DNA from 2 places in the Acidovorax sp. GW821-FHT10E04 genome. Region 1 is predicted to be linked to the other one. Evidence: riboswitches for the same ligand, from Rfam matches in the RefSeq annotation. Region 1 holds a riboswitch; the other holds the start of a gene.
The links. Region 1 has a riboswitch for S-adenosylhomocysteine ahead of metH (methionine synthase). Riboswitches for the same ligand answer to the same signal wherever they lie in the genome.

Region 1 (7,226 bases):
TGCCCGGCATGGACCTGGTGATCTTTCCGGAGTACAGCACCCACGGCATCATGTACGACGCCCAGGAGATGATGGACACGGCGGCCACCATCCCCGGCGAGGAGACCGAGATCTTCGCCGCCGCCTGCCGCAAGGCCAAGGTGTGGGGCGTCTTCTCGCTCACCGGCGAGCGCCATGAGAAGCACCCGCACAAGGTGCCGTACAACACCTTGATCCTGATGAACGACCAGGGCGAGATCGTGCAGAAGTACCGCAAGATCATGCCCTGGACCCCCATCGAAGGCTGGTACCCGGGGGACACCACGTACGTGAGCGAAGGCCCCAAGGGCCTGAAGATCAGCCTCATCATCTGCGACGACGGCAACTACCCCGAGATCTGGCGCGACTGCGCCATGAAGGGCGCTGAGCTCATCGTGCGGTGCCAGGGCTACATGTACCCCGCCAAGGAGCAACAGATTCTGATGAGCAAGGCCATGGCCTTTGCCAACAACACCTACGTGGCCGTGGCCAATGCCGCCGGGTTCGACGGCGTGTACAGCTACTTTGGCCACAGCGCGCTGATTGGCTTTGATGGCCGAACGCTCGGTGAATGCGGCGAGGAGGAATACGGGGTGCAGTACGCAGCGTTGTCAAAAAGCCTGATCCGCGACTTCCGCAGGAACGGGCAGTCCGAAAACCACCTCTTCAAGCTGCTGCACCGGGGCTACACCGGCATGATCAACTCCCGCGACGGGGACCAGGGCGTGGCCGCCTGCCCGTATGACTTCTACACCCGCTGGGTGAATGACCCCGAAGGCACCCGCAAGGCCGTGGAAGCCATCACCCGGCCCATGGTGGGCACCGAGGAATGCCCGATGAAGGGCATCCCCAACCCTGACAGCGCAGGCCGCAGCTGACGCCAACGGGGGGTGTGGCGCGGGTTCGCCCGTTCGATGCACTGCAGCGGCCTGAGATCTTCAAACAGTGTCAACCGCCTGTGCGAGGCCCGCACTGCGCCCGATAATCGGCCCCCATGCGTGGGCCGTTCTTTTCTATCCTGTGGATGTCGTCCTGTGCGCTGCTGTGCGCCGTGCTCGCGGGCTGCGCGGGCAACGCGCCCACGCAGCGCGGCGAGGTCAAGGGCGCATCCGCCGCGCCCGGTGAGCTGGCCCAGTCCGACATGAACCGCCTGGCCACGCTGGCCATGCAGGAGAACCTGGAGGGCTTGTTCCGCCTCATGGACAAGCTCTACCGCCGCAACCCCGCCGAATGGCGCAAGACCAGCACCACCAGCCGCGAGCACGCCGCCGAGCAGGTGCGCACGGCCATCCTGCAGCGCCAGCCCTGGGCGCCACTGCAGGGGCGCCGTGACATCGCCGCGATGGGCTTTGCGCTGGCGCCGGAGTTTGCGGGAGACCGCGTGGCGGCGTTCATCCATGCGACGGCCGACATGATCATCACGGCCCATGGCGGCAAGACCGAGTTCTTCTTGCTCGACGGTGTGGATGCCCAGCACCTCTACAACGCCGCGCGCAATGTGGAAAGCGCCGTGTGGCTGCTGGCCCAGCGCCGCAATGCCCAGGGCCAGCCGCTGCTGCTGGCCGACGAAATCGGGCCCCAGGGCCGCAACCTGAGCTTCGAGCGCGAGTTCGGCAAGGTCATCGCGCGGCTCGACCTGCTGGCCGCCCTGACCACCGAAAAGTACCGTCGCGCTGCCATCAGCTACGTGCAGGGTATCGTGGGCGGGACTTTCCTGCAGTTTCTGCCGGTGCGTTAAGGGCGATTCGACCGCGTCCAGCGCGGGACGCGCCGTGAGCGCGCGCCGACGCGCATGAACGTTCCAGATGGAAACGTGGCGTTACACTTTGGCCACCCTTCCACTCCAAATCGGGACTTCACCATGCGCCAACGTGCATTGCTGTGGCTCACTGCGTTCTTGTTGGCCATGGTGGCCGCGACCGCAGCGCATGCCCAAGACGCGGACCTTTCCATCACAAAGACCGATGGAGTGACCACGGCCACGCCGGGCGGATCGGTGACCTACACCATCACCGCCAGCAATGCAGGGCCGGACCCCGCCGTCGGTGCCACGGTGGCGGACACTTTTCCGGCCGTGCTCACCGGCACCTGGACCTGCGTGGGCGCGGGCGGCGGCACCTGCACGGCGGCGGGCAGCGGCAACATCAACGATGGCGTCAATCTGCCCGCGGGCGGCTCGGTGACTTACACGGTGAGCGCCGCGATCAATGCGTCTGCGACGGGCACGCTGACCAACACCGCGACGGTGACGTCTGCCGTGAACGACCCCAACCCAGCCAACAACAGCGCCACCGACTCCGACACGCTCACGCCACAGGCGGATCTGTCCATCACCAAGACCGATGGCGTGACCACGGCCGTTCCGGGCGGATCGGTGACGTACACCATCACCGCCAGCAACGCGGGGCCGTCTAATGCGTCGGGGGCCGCGGTGCTCGATACCTTCCCTGCCGCGCTCACCGGCACCTGGACCTGCGTCGGCGCGGGCGGAGGCACCTGCACGGCGGCGGGCAGCGGCAACATCAACGACATCGTCAACCTGCCCGCGGGGGGATCGGTCACCTACACGGTGAGCGCCACGATCAGCGGTTCGGCGACCGGAACGCTGGTCAACACGGCGACGGTGACAGCGCCGGGCGGGGTGACCGATCCCAACCCCGCCAACAACAGCGCCACCGACACCGACACCCTCGCGTCGCAAGCCGACCTGGCCATCACCAAGACGGATGGTGTGACCACGGCCGTTCCGGGCGGCTCGGTCACCTACACCATCACCGCCAGCAACGCCGGCCCATCGAACGCCGCAGGCGCGGGCGTGGTGGACACCTTCCCCGCCGCCCTCACGGGCACCTGGACCTGCGTCGGCGCGGGCGGAGGCACCTGCACGGCGGCGGGCAGCGGCAATATCAGCGACACCGTCAACCTGCCCGCGGGCGGCTCGGTGACCTACACCGTCAGCGCGACGGTGAGTGCGGCGGCCACGGGAACGCTGGTCAACACGGCGACGGTGACGGCGCCGGGCGGGGTGACCGACCCCAACCCGGCCAACAACAGCGCCACCGACACCGACACCGTCACGCCGCAGGCGGATCTGGCCATCACCAAGACGGACGGCGTGACCACGGCCACCGCGGGCGGCTCGGTGACCTACACCATCACCGCGAGCAATGCCGGGCCCTCCGGCGTCGCTGGGGCGACGGTGGCGGACACCCTGCCCGCGGTGCTGACCGGCACCTGGACCTGCGTGGGCGCGGGCGGCGGCACCTGCACGGCGGCGGGCAGTGGCAGCATCAACGACACCGTCAACCTGCCCGCGGGCGGATCGGTGACCTACACCGTCAGCGCCACGGTGGGCGCGTCGGCGACGGGGACACTGGTCAACACCGCGACCGTCGCGGCCCCAGGTGGCGTGACCGACCCCAACCCCGGCAACAACAGCGCCACCGACACCGACACCATCGCGGCGGCCCCGAGCGCGATTCCGTCCCTGTCGGAATGGGCGCTGTGGCTGCTCGCCGGCCTGGTGCTGCTGGCCGCGCTGGGCCAGCGCCGCCAGATGCGCTGACCGCGGGCGGGCCAACTACAATCGGCCCCTGGTCCAAGGAGCGTTGCAGCGGCTTGCCGTGCCCTGGTGGGGCATGGCGGCTCGTCAGGCTTGGGCCGCGCATCCCTCAGTACATTGACAACGACGCTCACCTGAACCCCCTTGTGCCGCGCAGGTGAGCCTTATGTCAGATTTGTCCGTCCCCCCCATGAAGTTGTCCGGCCTGGAGCCTGTCTCCATTGGCGAGGGCACGCTGTTCGTCAACATCGGCGAGCGCACCAACGTCACCGGCTCCAAGGCGTTCGCGCGCATGATTTTGAACGGCCAGTATGAAGAGGCCCTGGCCGTGGCGCGCCAGCAGGTGGAAAACGGCGCCCAGGTCATCGACATCAACATGGACGAGGCCATGCTCGACAGCAAGGCCGCCATGGTGCGCTTTCTGCAGCTCATCGCGTCCGAGCCCGACATCGCGCGCGTGCCCATCATGGTGGACAGCTCCAAGTGGGAGGTGATCGAAGCCGGCCTGCGTTGCGTGCAGGGCAAGGGCATCGTCAACTCCATCTCCATGAAGGAGGGCGTGGACAAGTTCAAGCACGAGGCGCGCCTGGTGCGCCGCTACGGCGCCGCTGCGGTGGTCATGGCGTTTGACGAAAAAGGCCAGGCCGACACCTACGAACGCAAGATCGAAATCTGCGAACGCGCCTACCGCATCCTGGTCGATGAAGTGGGCTTCCCGCCCGAAGACATCATCTTCGACCCCAACATCTTCGCCGTGGCCACCGGCATCGAAGAGCACAACAACTACGCCGTCGATTTCATCGAGGCCGTGCGCTGGATCAAGCAGAACCTGCCGGGCGCCAAGGTCTCGGGCGGCGTGTCGAACGTGTCGTTCAGCTTCCGGGGCAACGACCCCGTGCGCGAGGCCATCCACACCGTGTTCCTGTACCACGCCATCAAGGCGGGCATGGACATGGGCATCGTCAATGCTGGCATGGTGGGTGTGTACGACGACCTGGAGCCCGTGCTGCGCGAGCGCGTGGAAGACGTGGTGCTCAACCGCCGCCCCGACGCCGGCGAGCGCCTGGTCGAGATCGCCGAAACCGCCAAGAGCGGCGCCAAGGACGAGAGCAAGAAACTCGAATGGCGCGGCACGCCCGAGCACCCCAAGACCGTGGGCGAGCGCCTGTCGCATGCGCTGGTGCACGGCATCACCGACTTCATCACCGAGGACACCGAAGAGGCCTACCGCGAGATCCTGGCCAGGGGCGGCCGTCCGCTGCACGTGATCGAGGGCCCGCTCATGGACGGCATGAACGTGGTGGGCGATTTGTTCGGCGCTGGCAAGATGTTCCTGCCCCAGGTGGTGAAAAGCGCGCGCGTGATGAAGTCCGCCGTGGCCCACCTGATTCCGTACATCGAGGAAGAAAAGCGCCAGGACGAACTGGCCGGGCGCGACGTGCGCAGCAAGGGCAAGATCGTCATCGCCACCGTCAAGGGCGACGTGCACGACATCGGCAAGAACATCGTCACCGTCGTGCTCCAGTGCAACAACTTCGAGGTGGTGAACATGGGCGTGATGGTGCCCTGCCACGAGATCCTGGCGCGCGCCAAGGTCGAGGGCGCCGACATCGTGGGCCTGTCGGGCCTGATCACCCCCAGCCTGGAAGAAATGCAGTACGTCGCGGGCGAGATGCAGAAGGACGAGCACTTCCGCATCAAGAAGATCCCGCTGCTCATCGGCGGCGCCACCACCAGCCGCGTGCACACCGCCGTGAAGATCGCGCCGCACTACGAAGGCCCCGTGGTCTACGTTCCCGATGCCTCGCGCAGCGTCAGCGTGGCGCAGAGCCTGCTGGGCGACGGCGTGCAGAACTACGTGGACGAGCTGAATGCCGACTACGACAAGGTGCGCATCCAGCACGCCAACAAGAAGGCCACGCCCCTGTGGCCCCTGGCCAAGATCCGCGCGAACAAGACACCCGTGGACTGGTCCGCCTACCAGCCCGCCGTGCCACGTGCGCTGGGCCGCCGCGTGTTCAAGAACTTCGACCTGGCCGAGCTGGCCAGGTACATCGACTGGGGCCCGTTCTTCCAGACCTGGGACCTGGCCGGCCCGTACCCCGCCATCCTCACCGATGAGGTGGTGGGCGTGGAGGCCACGCGGGTGTTTGCCGATGGCCAGGCCATGCTGAAAAAAATCATCGAAGGCCGGTGGCTCACGGCCAGCGGCGTGATGGCGCTGCTGCCCGCCAACAGCGTGAACGACGACGACATCGAGTTCTACACCGACGACACCCGCACCGAGGTCGCCATGACCTGGTACGGCCTGCGCCAGCAAGCGGAAAAGCACACCATCGACGGCGTGACCCGCCCCAGCCGCTGCCTGGCCGACTTCGTGGCGCCCAAGGAAAGCGGCATTGCCGACTACGCCGGCATGTTCGCCGTGACGGCGGGCCTGGGGATCGAGAAGAAGGAAAAGGCCTTCATCGACGCGCTGGACGACTACTCCGCCATCCTGTTCAAGAGCCTGGCCGACCGCCTGGCCGAAGCCTTTGCCGAAGCCCTGCACCACCGCGTGCGCACCGACCTGTGGGGCTATGCCGCCGGCGAGGCGCTGAGCAACGACGACATGATCGCCGAGAAGTACCGCGGCATCCGCCCCGCGCCCGGCTACCCCGCCTGCCCCGACCACAGCGCCAAGAGCGAGCTGTTCCGTGTGCTGCAGTGCGAAGACATCGGCATGACCCTCACCGAAAGCCTGGCCATGATGCCGGCGGCCAGCGTGAGCGGCTTCTACATCGGTCATCCGGATGCCGTGTACTTCAACGTCGGCAAGATCGGTGAAGACCAGTTGCACGACATGGCGCAGCGCCGCAGGATGGATGAGAAGGTGCTGGAGCGGTTGCTGGCGCCGAATCTGTGATGCTATTGATTTTATAGCATCTGGCACTTGATGGATAAGCGCCAGGGGCTGATTTGATCGAATGGACAGAAAGGCCCCGCACGCGGGGCCTTTCTGTTGGTGGCTTTGCCGGAAAGCGCTTCGCAAGCCATGGGCCTGCCTCCAGACCGGCGCGCCTGCGCCATGCCTGGCGCGTGTTTTCGGCAGTGGGAACCCTACTTCAGGAGGGATGCTATTTGCCAGGGCGCAGCATGTAATCAGCCACGATTGGGACAAGCTCGGTGCGGCGCTGCCGCTGCACTTTTCACAGGACAGTGGCTCCCGCCGTGGGCCGCGCAGGGCCCGCCCAAGCACAAGACAAAGAACTGTGTAGGGGCGATGCCAATGCTGCGTTTCCATGGATTTCCGGAGGGGCTCCGTCATGCGGCCCTGCGCCTGCTGGCTTGCGCGGCGCTGCTGGCGGGTTTGCTGCAGCCTGGCATGGCCAGCGCCGCGCACACCTCGCTCATCTGCCCGGCCAAGGGTGGTGGGGTCACGCAAGGCGGCACGGTCACCATCGACGTGACCGACTGCACGCCAGGTATTGGCTGGGCGGGCACCGGTCCGGTGGACGGGCCGGCGTTACCTGTGCATGGCAGTGCCAACCTGCGCATCACCGGACCGAACTGGGTCCTGGACTACAGCCACAATGGCAACAGCGCCACCAGCGACTACTTCGAGTTCACCGACGCATCGGGCAACGCCACTGCGCAAAGCGTCGTG
Region 2 (7,226 bases), on a different contig from region 1:
CGAACTGGGCCAGCAGGCGCGCCTCTCCCACGAAAGACGCCAGCCCGGCATGGAAGGTCTGCTGGTCGGACGACGACCGCACCCACAGCGACTGGCCCTGCGCACGGCCCGCCAGCGCCGAAGGCATGTACTCCTTGATCGCCACCGCCCGGTGCAGAGAATGGTCGAAGGCCTTGTAGACCATGCCGAACCCGCCCACGCCAAGGAGCGCCAGGATCTCGAATTCCGCGAGGCGGGTGCCGGGGGGCAGCGCATCCACATGGCTGACACCACTGGCAGAGGCTTGGCTGGAACTTGCGATCATGGTGAAGAGAATGGGGCGTGAATGCGGGCTTCGGCGGGGATTGTGAGCGAACGGGTGCCAAGGCCGTTTTCATCGCAATCATGAAGCATGCCAGCATGCATGACAGAAACAAAAGGCTTCCGGTCTGCCAAAAAAGTTACACACCCTGGTCAGACAAGCGCCGATTGTGCCGCGCCATGGGGACAGGCAGCGCCCGGGCCCATGACAAATTCGCATCGGATCATGACCGCGCGCCCGGGGCCTGCCGCCGGGCCATGGCCCCATCGACTGCGCTGCGCCGGGGGCGCACTCGTTACCATAGGGCCATGTTCAGTTATCGCCACGCCTTCCACGCAGGCAACCATGCCGATGTGCTCAAGCACACGGTCTTGATCGCCGCCTTGCAACACCTTACCGAGAAAGACGCGGCACTGACCGTGCTGGACACCCACGCGGGCGCGGGACTGTACCGGCTCGATGGCGACTATGCCAGCACCAGCGGCGAGGCCGCGGACGGCATCGTCCGGCTTTTTGCACCCACCGCGCCCGCCCTCACGCCCGCCCTGCAGGCCTATGTGGACATGGTCCGCGCCTTCAACCAGGGCAGTGCGCTGCGCGTGTACCCGGGCTCCCCGTTCATCGCCCAGCGCCTGCTGCGCGGCCACGACAAGCTCAAGATCTTCGAGCTGCACCCCACGGACCTGCGGGCGCTGGCGGGCAACGTGGCCCAGCTGGAGGCAGGCCGCCAGGTGGCCGTCCTGCACGAAGACGGGTTTGAGGGGATCAAGAAATTCCTGCCCCCGCCGGCCCGCCGCGCGCTTGTGCTCTGCGACCCCAGCTATGAAATCAAGAGCGACTACGCCAAGGTGCTCGACATGGCCGCCGACTCGCTCAAGCGTTTTGCCACCGGTACCTATGCGTTCTGGTACCCCATCATCCCGCGCCCGGAAGCCCACGACCTGCCGCGCCGCCTCAAGACGCTGGCCACCAAGGCCGGCAAGGGCTGGCTGCATGCCACGCTCACGGTCAAGAACAGCAAGCTCACTGAAAACGCCGCGGGCGACGTCAAGCGCCCCGGCCTGCCGGCCAGCGGCATGTTCCTGATCAACCCGCCCTTCACCCTGAAGGCGGCGCTGAAGACCGCGCTGCCGCAGATGGTGGAATTGCTGGCGCAAGACAAGCACGCCACGCACACGCTCGAATCCGGCGGCTGACGGCGGCGGTCAGGGGGCGGGGCAGTCCCGCTCGCCCTCGTCCAGCGCAAAAAGCTCCACGGGCTTGAGCCCCAGGCCCACCATCCCCAGCACCTCGGCGGCCCCCCGGCTCAGGTCGATCACGCGGTTGCCCGTGTGCGGGCCCCGGTCGTTGATGCGGACCACGACCGAACGGCCCGTGGCCTGGCTGCGCACGCACACGCGCGAGCCGAACGGCAAGGTGGGATGCGCCGCGGTGAGCGCCTTCATGTCGAAGGGCTCTCCGCTGGCCGTGCGGCGCTTGTGGAACTTCGCGCCGTACCAGGAGGCCAGGCCCACCTCGTCGGCGGGCAGGCGCAGCTGCGGGGCCTGCGGGCTTTCGGTGCCATCCTCCCGCCCACCGGGGCGCGGCGGGTCGATCAGCATGGCCTCGCCCGGCACGCTCAGCAGGTGCGGGGCCAGTGCGTCGGCCTCGGCGGACAGCCCCTGCGCACGCCCCCAGGACGAGCAGCCCCACACCGAAACACCGCAGCAGACCACCCCGAGCACCTTCCACCACAGGGCGGCCCGGCGGCCCTCCACCGGGCCCGCCACCGCGGCATCGCCGCGCGGCTGGCGCATCAGATCCCCAGCCGGCGACAGATCTCCAGCGTCGCGGCACTCTGGTTCATCGTGTAGAAGTGCAGGGCCGGCACGCCGGCACTGCGCAACCGGTCGCACAGGTCGGTCACCACATCCAGGCCAAAGGCCTTGATGCTCGCCGTGTCGTCGCCGAAAGACTGCAGGCGCAGGCGTATCCAGCGGGGAATCTCGGCGCCGCAGGCGTCCGAGAAGCGCATCAGCTGGGTGGAGCTGCCGATGGGCATGATGCCGGGCACCACGGGCACATCGGCGCCCAGGCGCTGCGTGTCTTCCACGAAGCGGAAGTACGCATCGCTGTTGTAGAAATACTGGGTGATCGCCGAGTCCGCTCCGGCCTGCACCTTGGCGATGTACGCCTTCAGGTCCGCCTCGGGCGACTTGGCCTGGGGGTGGACCTCGGGGTAGGCCGCCACCTCGATGTGGAAGTCCCGGCCGGTCTCCGCACGGATGAAGGCCACCAGGTCGCTGGCGTAGTGGAACTCCCCGCCCGCGCCATAGCCGCTGGGCAGATCACCGCGCAGCGCGACCAGGCGCTTGACGCCCATGTCCTTGAGCATGGCGAGCTGCTCGCGCACGGACTGGCGCGTGGCGCCAATGCACGAGAAGTGCGAGGCTGCGCCGACCCCCTCGGCCAGGATTTCGCGCACCGTGCCAAACGTGCCCTCCTGCGTGGAACCGCCCGCGCCGTAGGTCACCGAACAGAAATCAGGGTGCAGCGCATACAGCTGCTGGCGCGCGGTGCGCAGCTTGTCGGCCCCCTCCGGCGTCTTGGGCGGGAAAAACTCGAAGCTCACCGGGAAACCGATGCCCTGGGCATTGGCAGCAATCATGTGGCCCTCCTCGCATAAACAAAAAATTCACGGTTGCCGTCGCCACCCTGGATCGGGCTGTCCAGCCAGGCGTGCACCGCCAGGCCCAGTTCGGCGCAGCAGTCACGGATGCGCTTTTCCACCACGGCGTACAGCGCCTCGTCGCGCACGATGCCGCCCTTGCCCACCTGGCCGGGCTGCAGTTCGAACTGCGGCTTGACCAGCATGAGCAGGTGGCCGTCGGGCCGCAGGAATGCGGCGATGGCAGGCAGCACCAGGGTCAGCGAAATGAAGGACAGGTCGCCCACCACCACGTCGAACAACGGGGTCGTGTCCACGCCCGCGCATTCGGCGCGGCGCCGGCGCTGGACGGGCAGCGTGCCCAGCGCGCGCGCCTCGGCACGCTGCGCGCGCTCGGACTTGAAGGCTTCGATGTCCTGGTCCTTGGCGTCGCCGCTGTCATCGTAGGCGTCGTCCACCAGCCCGCCGTTGCGCATCCAGCTGTAGGGCGCCTCGGGCTGGGTCTCGTTGTCCTCGTCCACATCGACGGCTTCGGAGAGCGCGTCCTCGCACGCCTGCTGCAGCGCCTCGGCGGTCAGCGAGCGCGCATTCACGCCCTCGACGCAAACCACCCGCAGATCGCTGTGCAGCCGCTCGTGCAGCTGGCCGTGGCCCACGTCCACGCCGACGACCTGCGCCGCGCCCTGCTGCAACAGGCAATCGGTGAACCCGCCGGTGCTCTGCCCCACGTCCAGGCAGCGCAGCCCGGCCACGGGCAGGCCCGTGGCCCGCAAGGCGCCTTCCAGCTTGAGCCCGCCGCGCGAGATGTACTTGGCCTCGGCATCGTCCAGCAGCTTCACCTCGGCCACGGACGGGATGTCATCGCCGTTCTTGGCCACCTTCTGCCAGGGCGCCAGCGGCGACAGGCGCCACTCGACGCCTGCAGCAATCAGCCGCTGTGCCTGCGAACGCGTGGCCGCATGGCCGGACTCCACCAAAAAAACATCTGCGCGCATGCGTCACTCTCTCGTCAATCGACGATGGATTTCATAGCCAAAATGGCTTCTATCGCTTTATCCACAAGCGCTGGCTGCTCCCAAAAAAGGAGCAGCAACAGCCACCCGCACGATCAGTAGCGGTACGTGTCGGGCTTGTACGGGCCTTGCTTGGGCACACCGATGTAGGCGGCCTGCTCGTCGGAAAGTTCCGTGAGCATCGCGCCCACCTTCTTGAGGTGCAGGCGCGCCACCTTCTCGTCGAGGTGCTTGGGCAGCACGTAGACCTTGCCGTTCTCGTAGTAGTCGCTGTGGGTGAACAGCTCGATCTGGGCGATGGTCTGGTTGGCGAAGCTCGACGACATCACGAAGCTCGGGTGGCCCGTGCCGCAGCCCAGGTTCACCAGGCGGCCCTTGGCCAGCAGGATGATGCGCTTGCCGTCCGGGAAGATCACGTGGTCCACCTGGGGCTTGATCTCTTCCCACTCGTACTGCTCGAGCGTCGCGACCTGGATCTCGTTGTCGAAGTGGCCGATGTTGCAGACGATGGCCTGGTCCTTCATGGCCTTCATGTGGTCGTGGGTGATCACGTCCTTGTTGCCGGTGGTGGTCACGAAGATGTCGGCCTTGTCGGCGGCGTATTCCATCGTCACGACCTTGTAGCCTTCCATCGCGGCCTGCAGGGCGTTGATGGGGTCGATCTCGGTCACCCAGACCTGGGCGCTCAGGGCGCGCAGGGCCTGGGCAGAGCCCTTGCCCACGTCGCCGTAGCCGGCCACGCAGGCCACCTTGCCGGCGATCATCACGTCGGTGGCGCGCTTGATGCCGTCCACCAGCGACTCGCGGCAGCCGTACAGGTTGTCGAACTTGCTCTTGGTCACCGAGTCGTTCACGTTGATCGCGCGGAACATCAGCGAGCCCTTGGCCGACATTTCCTTCAAGCGGTGCACGCCGGTCGTGGTCTCTTCGGTCACGCCGATGATCTGCGCGCTCTTGCGGCTGTACCAGGTCGGGTCCACGGCCAGCTTGGCCTTGATGGAGGCGAACAGGCAGGTTTCTTCTTCGCTGGTGGGGTTGGCGATCAGCGATGCGTCCTTTTCGGCGCGCTTGCCCAGGTGCATCAGCAGCGTGGCGTCGCCGCCGTCGTCCAGGATCAGGTTGGGGCCTTCGCCTTCGGTGCCGGCGGGGCCGAAGTCGAAAATGCGGTGGGTGTAGTCCCAGTATTCGGCCAAGGTCTCGCCCTTCACGGCGAACACGGGCGTGCCGCTGGCGGCAATCGCGGCGGCGGCGTGGTCCTGCGTGGAGAAGATGTTGCACGAAGCCCAGCGCACCTCGGCACCCAGGGCCTGCAGCGTCTCGATCAGCACGGCGGTCTGGATCGTCATGTGCAGGCTGCCGGTGATGCGGGCGCCCTTGAGCGCCTGCTTGGCGGCGAATTCCTCGCGGATGGCCATCAGGCCGGGCATCTCCGTTTCGGCGATGCGGATCTCTTTACGGCCCCAGGCGGCCAGGCCGATGTCGGCAATGATGCAGTCGGTGTTGACCGGGGCGTTGACGCGTGCGTTCATGATGGTGTGCTCCAAAGCATGTTTGAAAGACCACATTCAGCGCGGGGATGAGACGGAAGGCTCACCACACGAGAAGTGGATGAGCGTCGTTGCTAGATGACTCCGAGCCTCACGCCCCGCCAGTGCTGGGGACGCTGCAACGCTCCTCGGATCGGCGGATTATAAAAGCAAGTGCGGGAGGCGAGGGAGCGCCCCGCCTCGGTGCCTTGGGCCGCGCTACGGCGCCAGCACGACCACGTGGCCTTCCTGCGGATCGATGCGGCCCGCATGCAGGTCCTCGACCAGGGCCTGCGCCGCCGCGAAACCCTGGTGTTCGCGCACCCGCATCCAGGGCTGGTGCGCGCTGCCGACGCGGTCGATGAACGCGCGCTGGGCGGCATTGAACTTCTGGTTGACCACCTCGGGGCCCCAGTCCGCATTGCGCTTCCTGATCTGCACCGGCGCGAAATAGAACACGGGCGCGGGCCCCGGCAGGGCCGTGTCGCGCAGGAAGTGCGTGTTCTGCGCCGACCCCGCATAGCAGTCGTACACCAGGGCATCGCCCAGGTGGTGGTGCACGCGCGAGCGCAGATCCTCGTCGCCCGAGAAATCGACATACAGCGTGGGCACACCGGCATCCAGGGCCTCCAGCTCGCCATACGCCACCGTGCGCTGGTAGCAGCCCAGGCCCTGCACGAAGGCACTGTTGCGCGGCGCGGTGAGCCCCAGGCGCTCGATCTGCCCGGGCCCCTCCAGGCAGAACGCGGTGCCGTAGGCCGTCTTGCTCGATGCGCTGGAGAACAGCAGCCGCCGCGCGCCGAAAAATCCGTTGTCCTGCAGGAAGTCCGCCAGCATGAACGACGTGATGAACAGCGGCCGCACCAGCATCTGGTAGTTTTCATCGCCTGCCCGGTATGCCGGGTCGGCGCTGGTGCGCGTGTACTGGTTGTAGGCCGAGGTGAGCGACTGGCGGTGCTCCGCGCCGTCGTAGAAGCCCCGGACCGTCACGCGCACCGGCGCCATGCGCACATGGCTCGCAATGGGCCAGTAGCCGTAGAAGCGCTCGCCCACGGCCACGCCCTGCACGCCGGAGGCCACCACGTCGGCAAAGCCCCACACGGGCATGTGGCCCCAGCCCGCTTCGCCCGTGGGGAAAAAGTCCCAGTACTTCATCGCGTCGCCAAAGGCGGCGTAGGTGATGTTGTTCGTGGTCACCGCCACGCGATCCACGCGCAGCAGGGCCTCGCCGGGCTGCAGTGGAGCAAGGGGGAGCTCCTCGGTGCGGGTGTGATTCAATGCATTCCTGTCGGTCAACAGGCGGGTGAGCAGCGTCATGGAAAGTCTCCGTTTCAAGGGTGAGAAAACACTCAGGGCACTGTATGGCGCCCTGCCGCCGCGTGGGTTCGGAAACCGGTGAACCCGCCGCGCAAGACCCTTGCCGCCAGCTCCAGCGCGGCCCCCAGGCCGCTCAAGCGCCCCCTCCAGGCCCGGGCGCGCTTCACGGTGCAGGCCATCTACGACGCCTTTGTTCGGATTTGGCAACGCGACGGCTGGGACAAGCTCACCACGCGCAACGTGGCGCTGGAAACCGGCATTTCCGTCGGCACGCTGTACGACTATTTCCCCAACAAGACAGCGCTGCTGTCGGGCTATGTGCGCCACTGCGTCGAGGCCCTGCTCGCCGCCATCGACCGCGAGGCCGTGCAGCCCGAGGGCCTGCCATGGACGCAGCGCATCCACCATCTCGTGCGCCTGGT

Region 2: another riboswitch for S-adenosylhomocysteine. It lies ahead of ahcY (adenosylhomocysteinase); the one in region 1 lies ahead of metH (methionine synthase).

Annotation. Positions count from the first base shown of each region.
Region 1 covers NZ_JBWKMT010000003.1:675,677-682,902, forward strand. Annotated here, with positions in the region: gene AC07OC_RS12475 (aliphatic amidase) at 1-896, shown strand, start outside; gene AC07OC_RS12480 (hypothetical protein) at 1,013-1,756, shown strand; gene AC07OC_RS12485 (IPTL-CTERM sorting domain-containing protein) at 1,880-3,583, shown strand; S-adenosyl-L-homocysteine riboswitch at 3,613-3,719, shown strand; gene metH (methionine synthase) at 3,771-6,485, shown strand; gene AC07OC_RS12495 (putative Ig domain-containing protein) at 6,843-7,226, shown strand, end outside.
Region 2 covers NZ_JBWKMT010000005.1:59,700-66,925, reverse strand. Annotated here, with positions in the region: gene AC07OC_RS16580 (serine/threonine protein kinase) at 1-304, opposite strand, end outside; gene AC07OC_RS16575 (23S rRNA (adenine(2030)-N(6))-methyltransferase RlmJ) at 610-1,497, shown strand; gene AC07OC_RS16570 (septal ring lytic transglycosylase RlpA family protein) at 1,507-2,097, opposite strand; gene metF (methylenetetrahydrofolate reductase [NAD(P)H]) at 2,097-2,948, opposite strand; gene AC07OC_RS16560 (TlyA family RNA methyltransferase) at 2,945-3,943, opposite strand; gene ahcY (adenosylhomocysteinase) at 4,057-5,490, opposite strand; S-adenosyl-L-homocysteine riboswitch at 5,565-5,644, opposite strand; gene AC07OC_RS16550 (DUF2855 family protein) at 5,707-6,804, opposite strand; gene AC07OC_RS16545 (TetR/AcrR family transcriptional regulator) at 6,883-7,226, shown strand, end outside.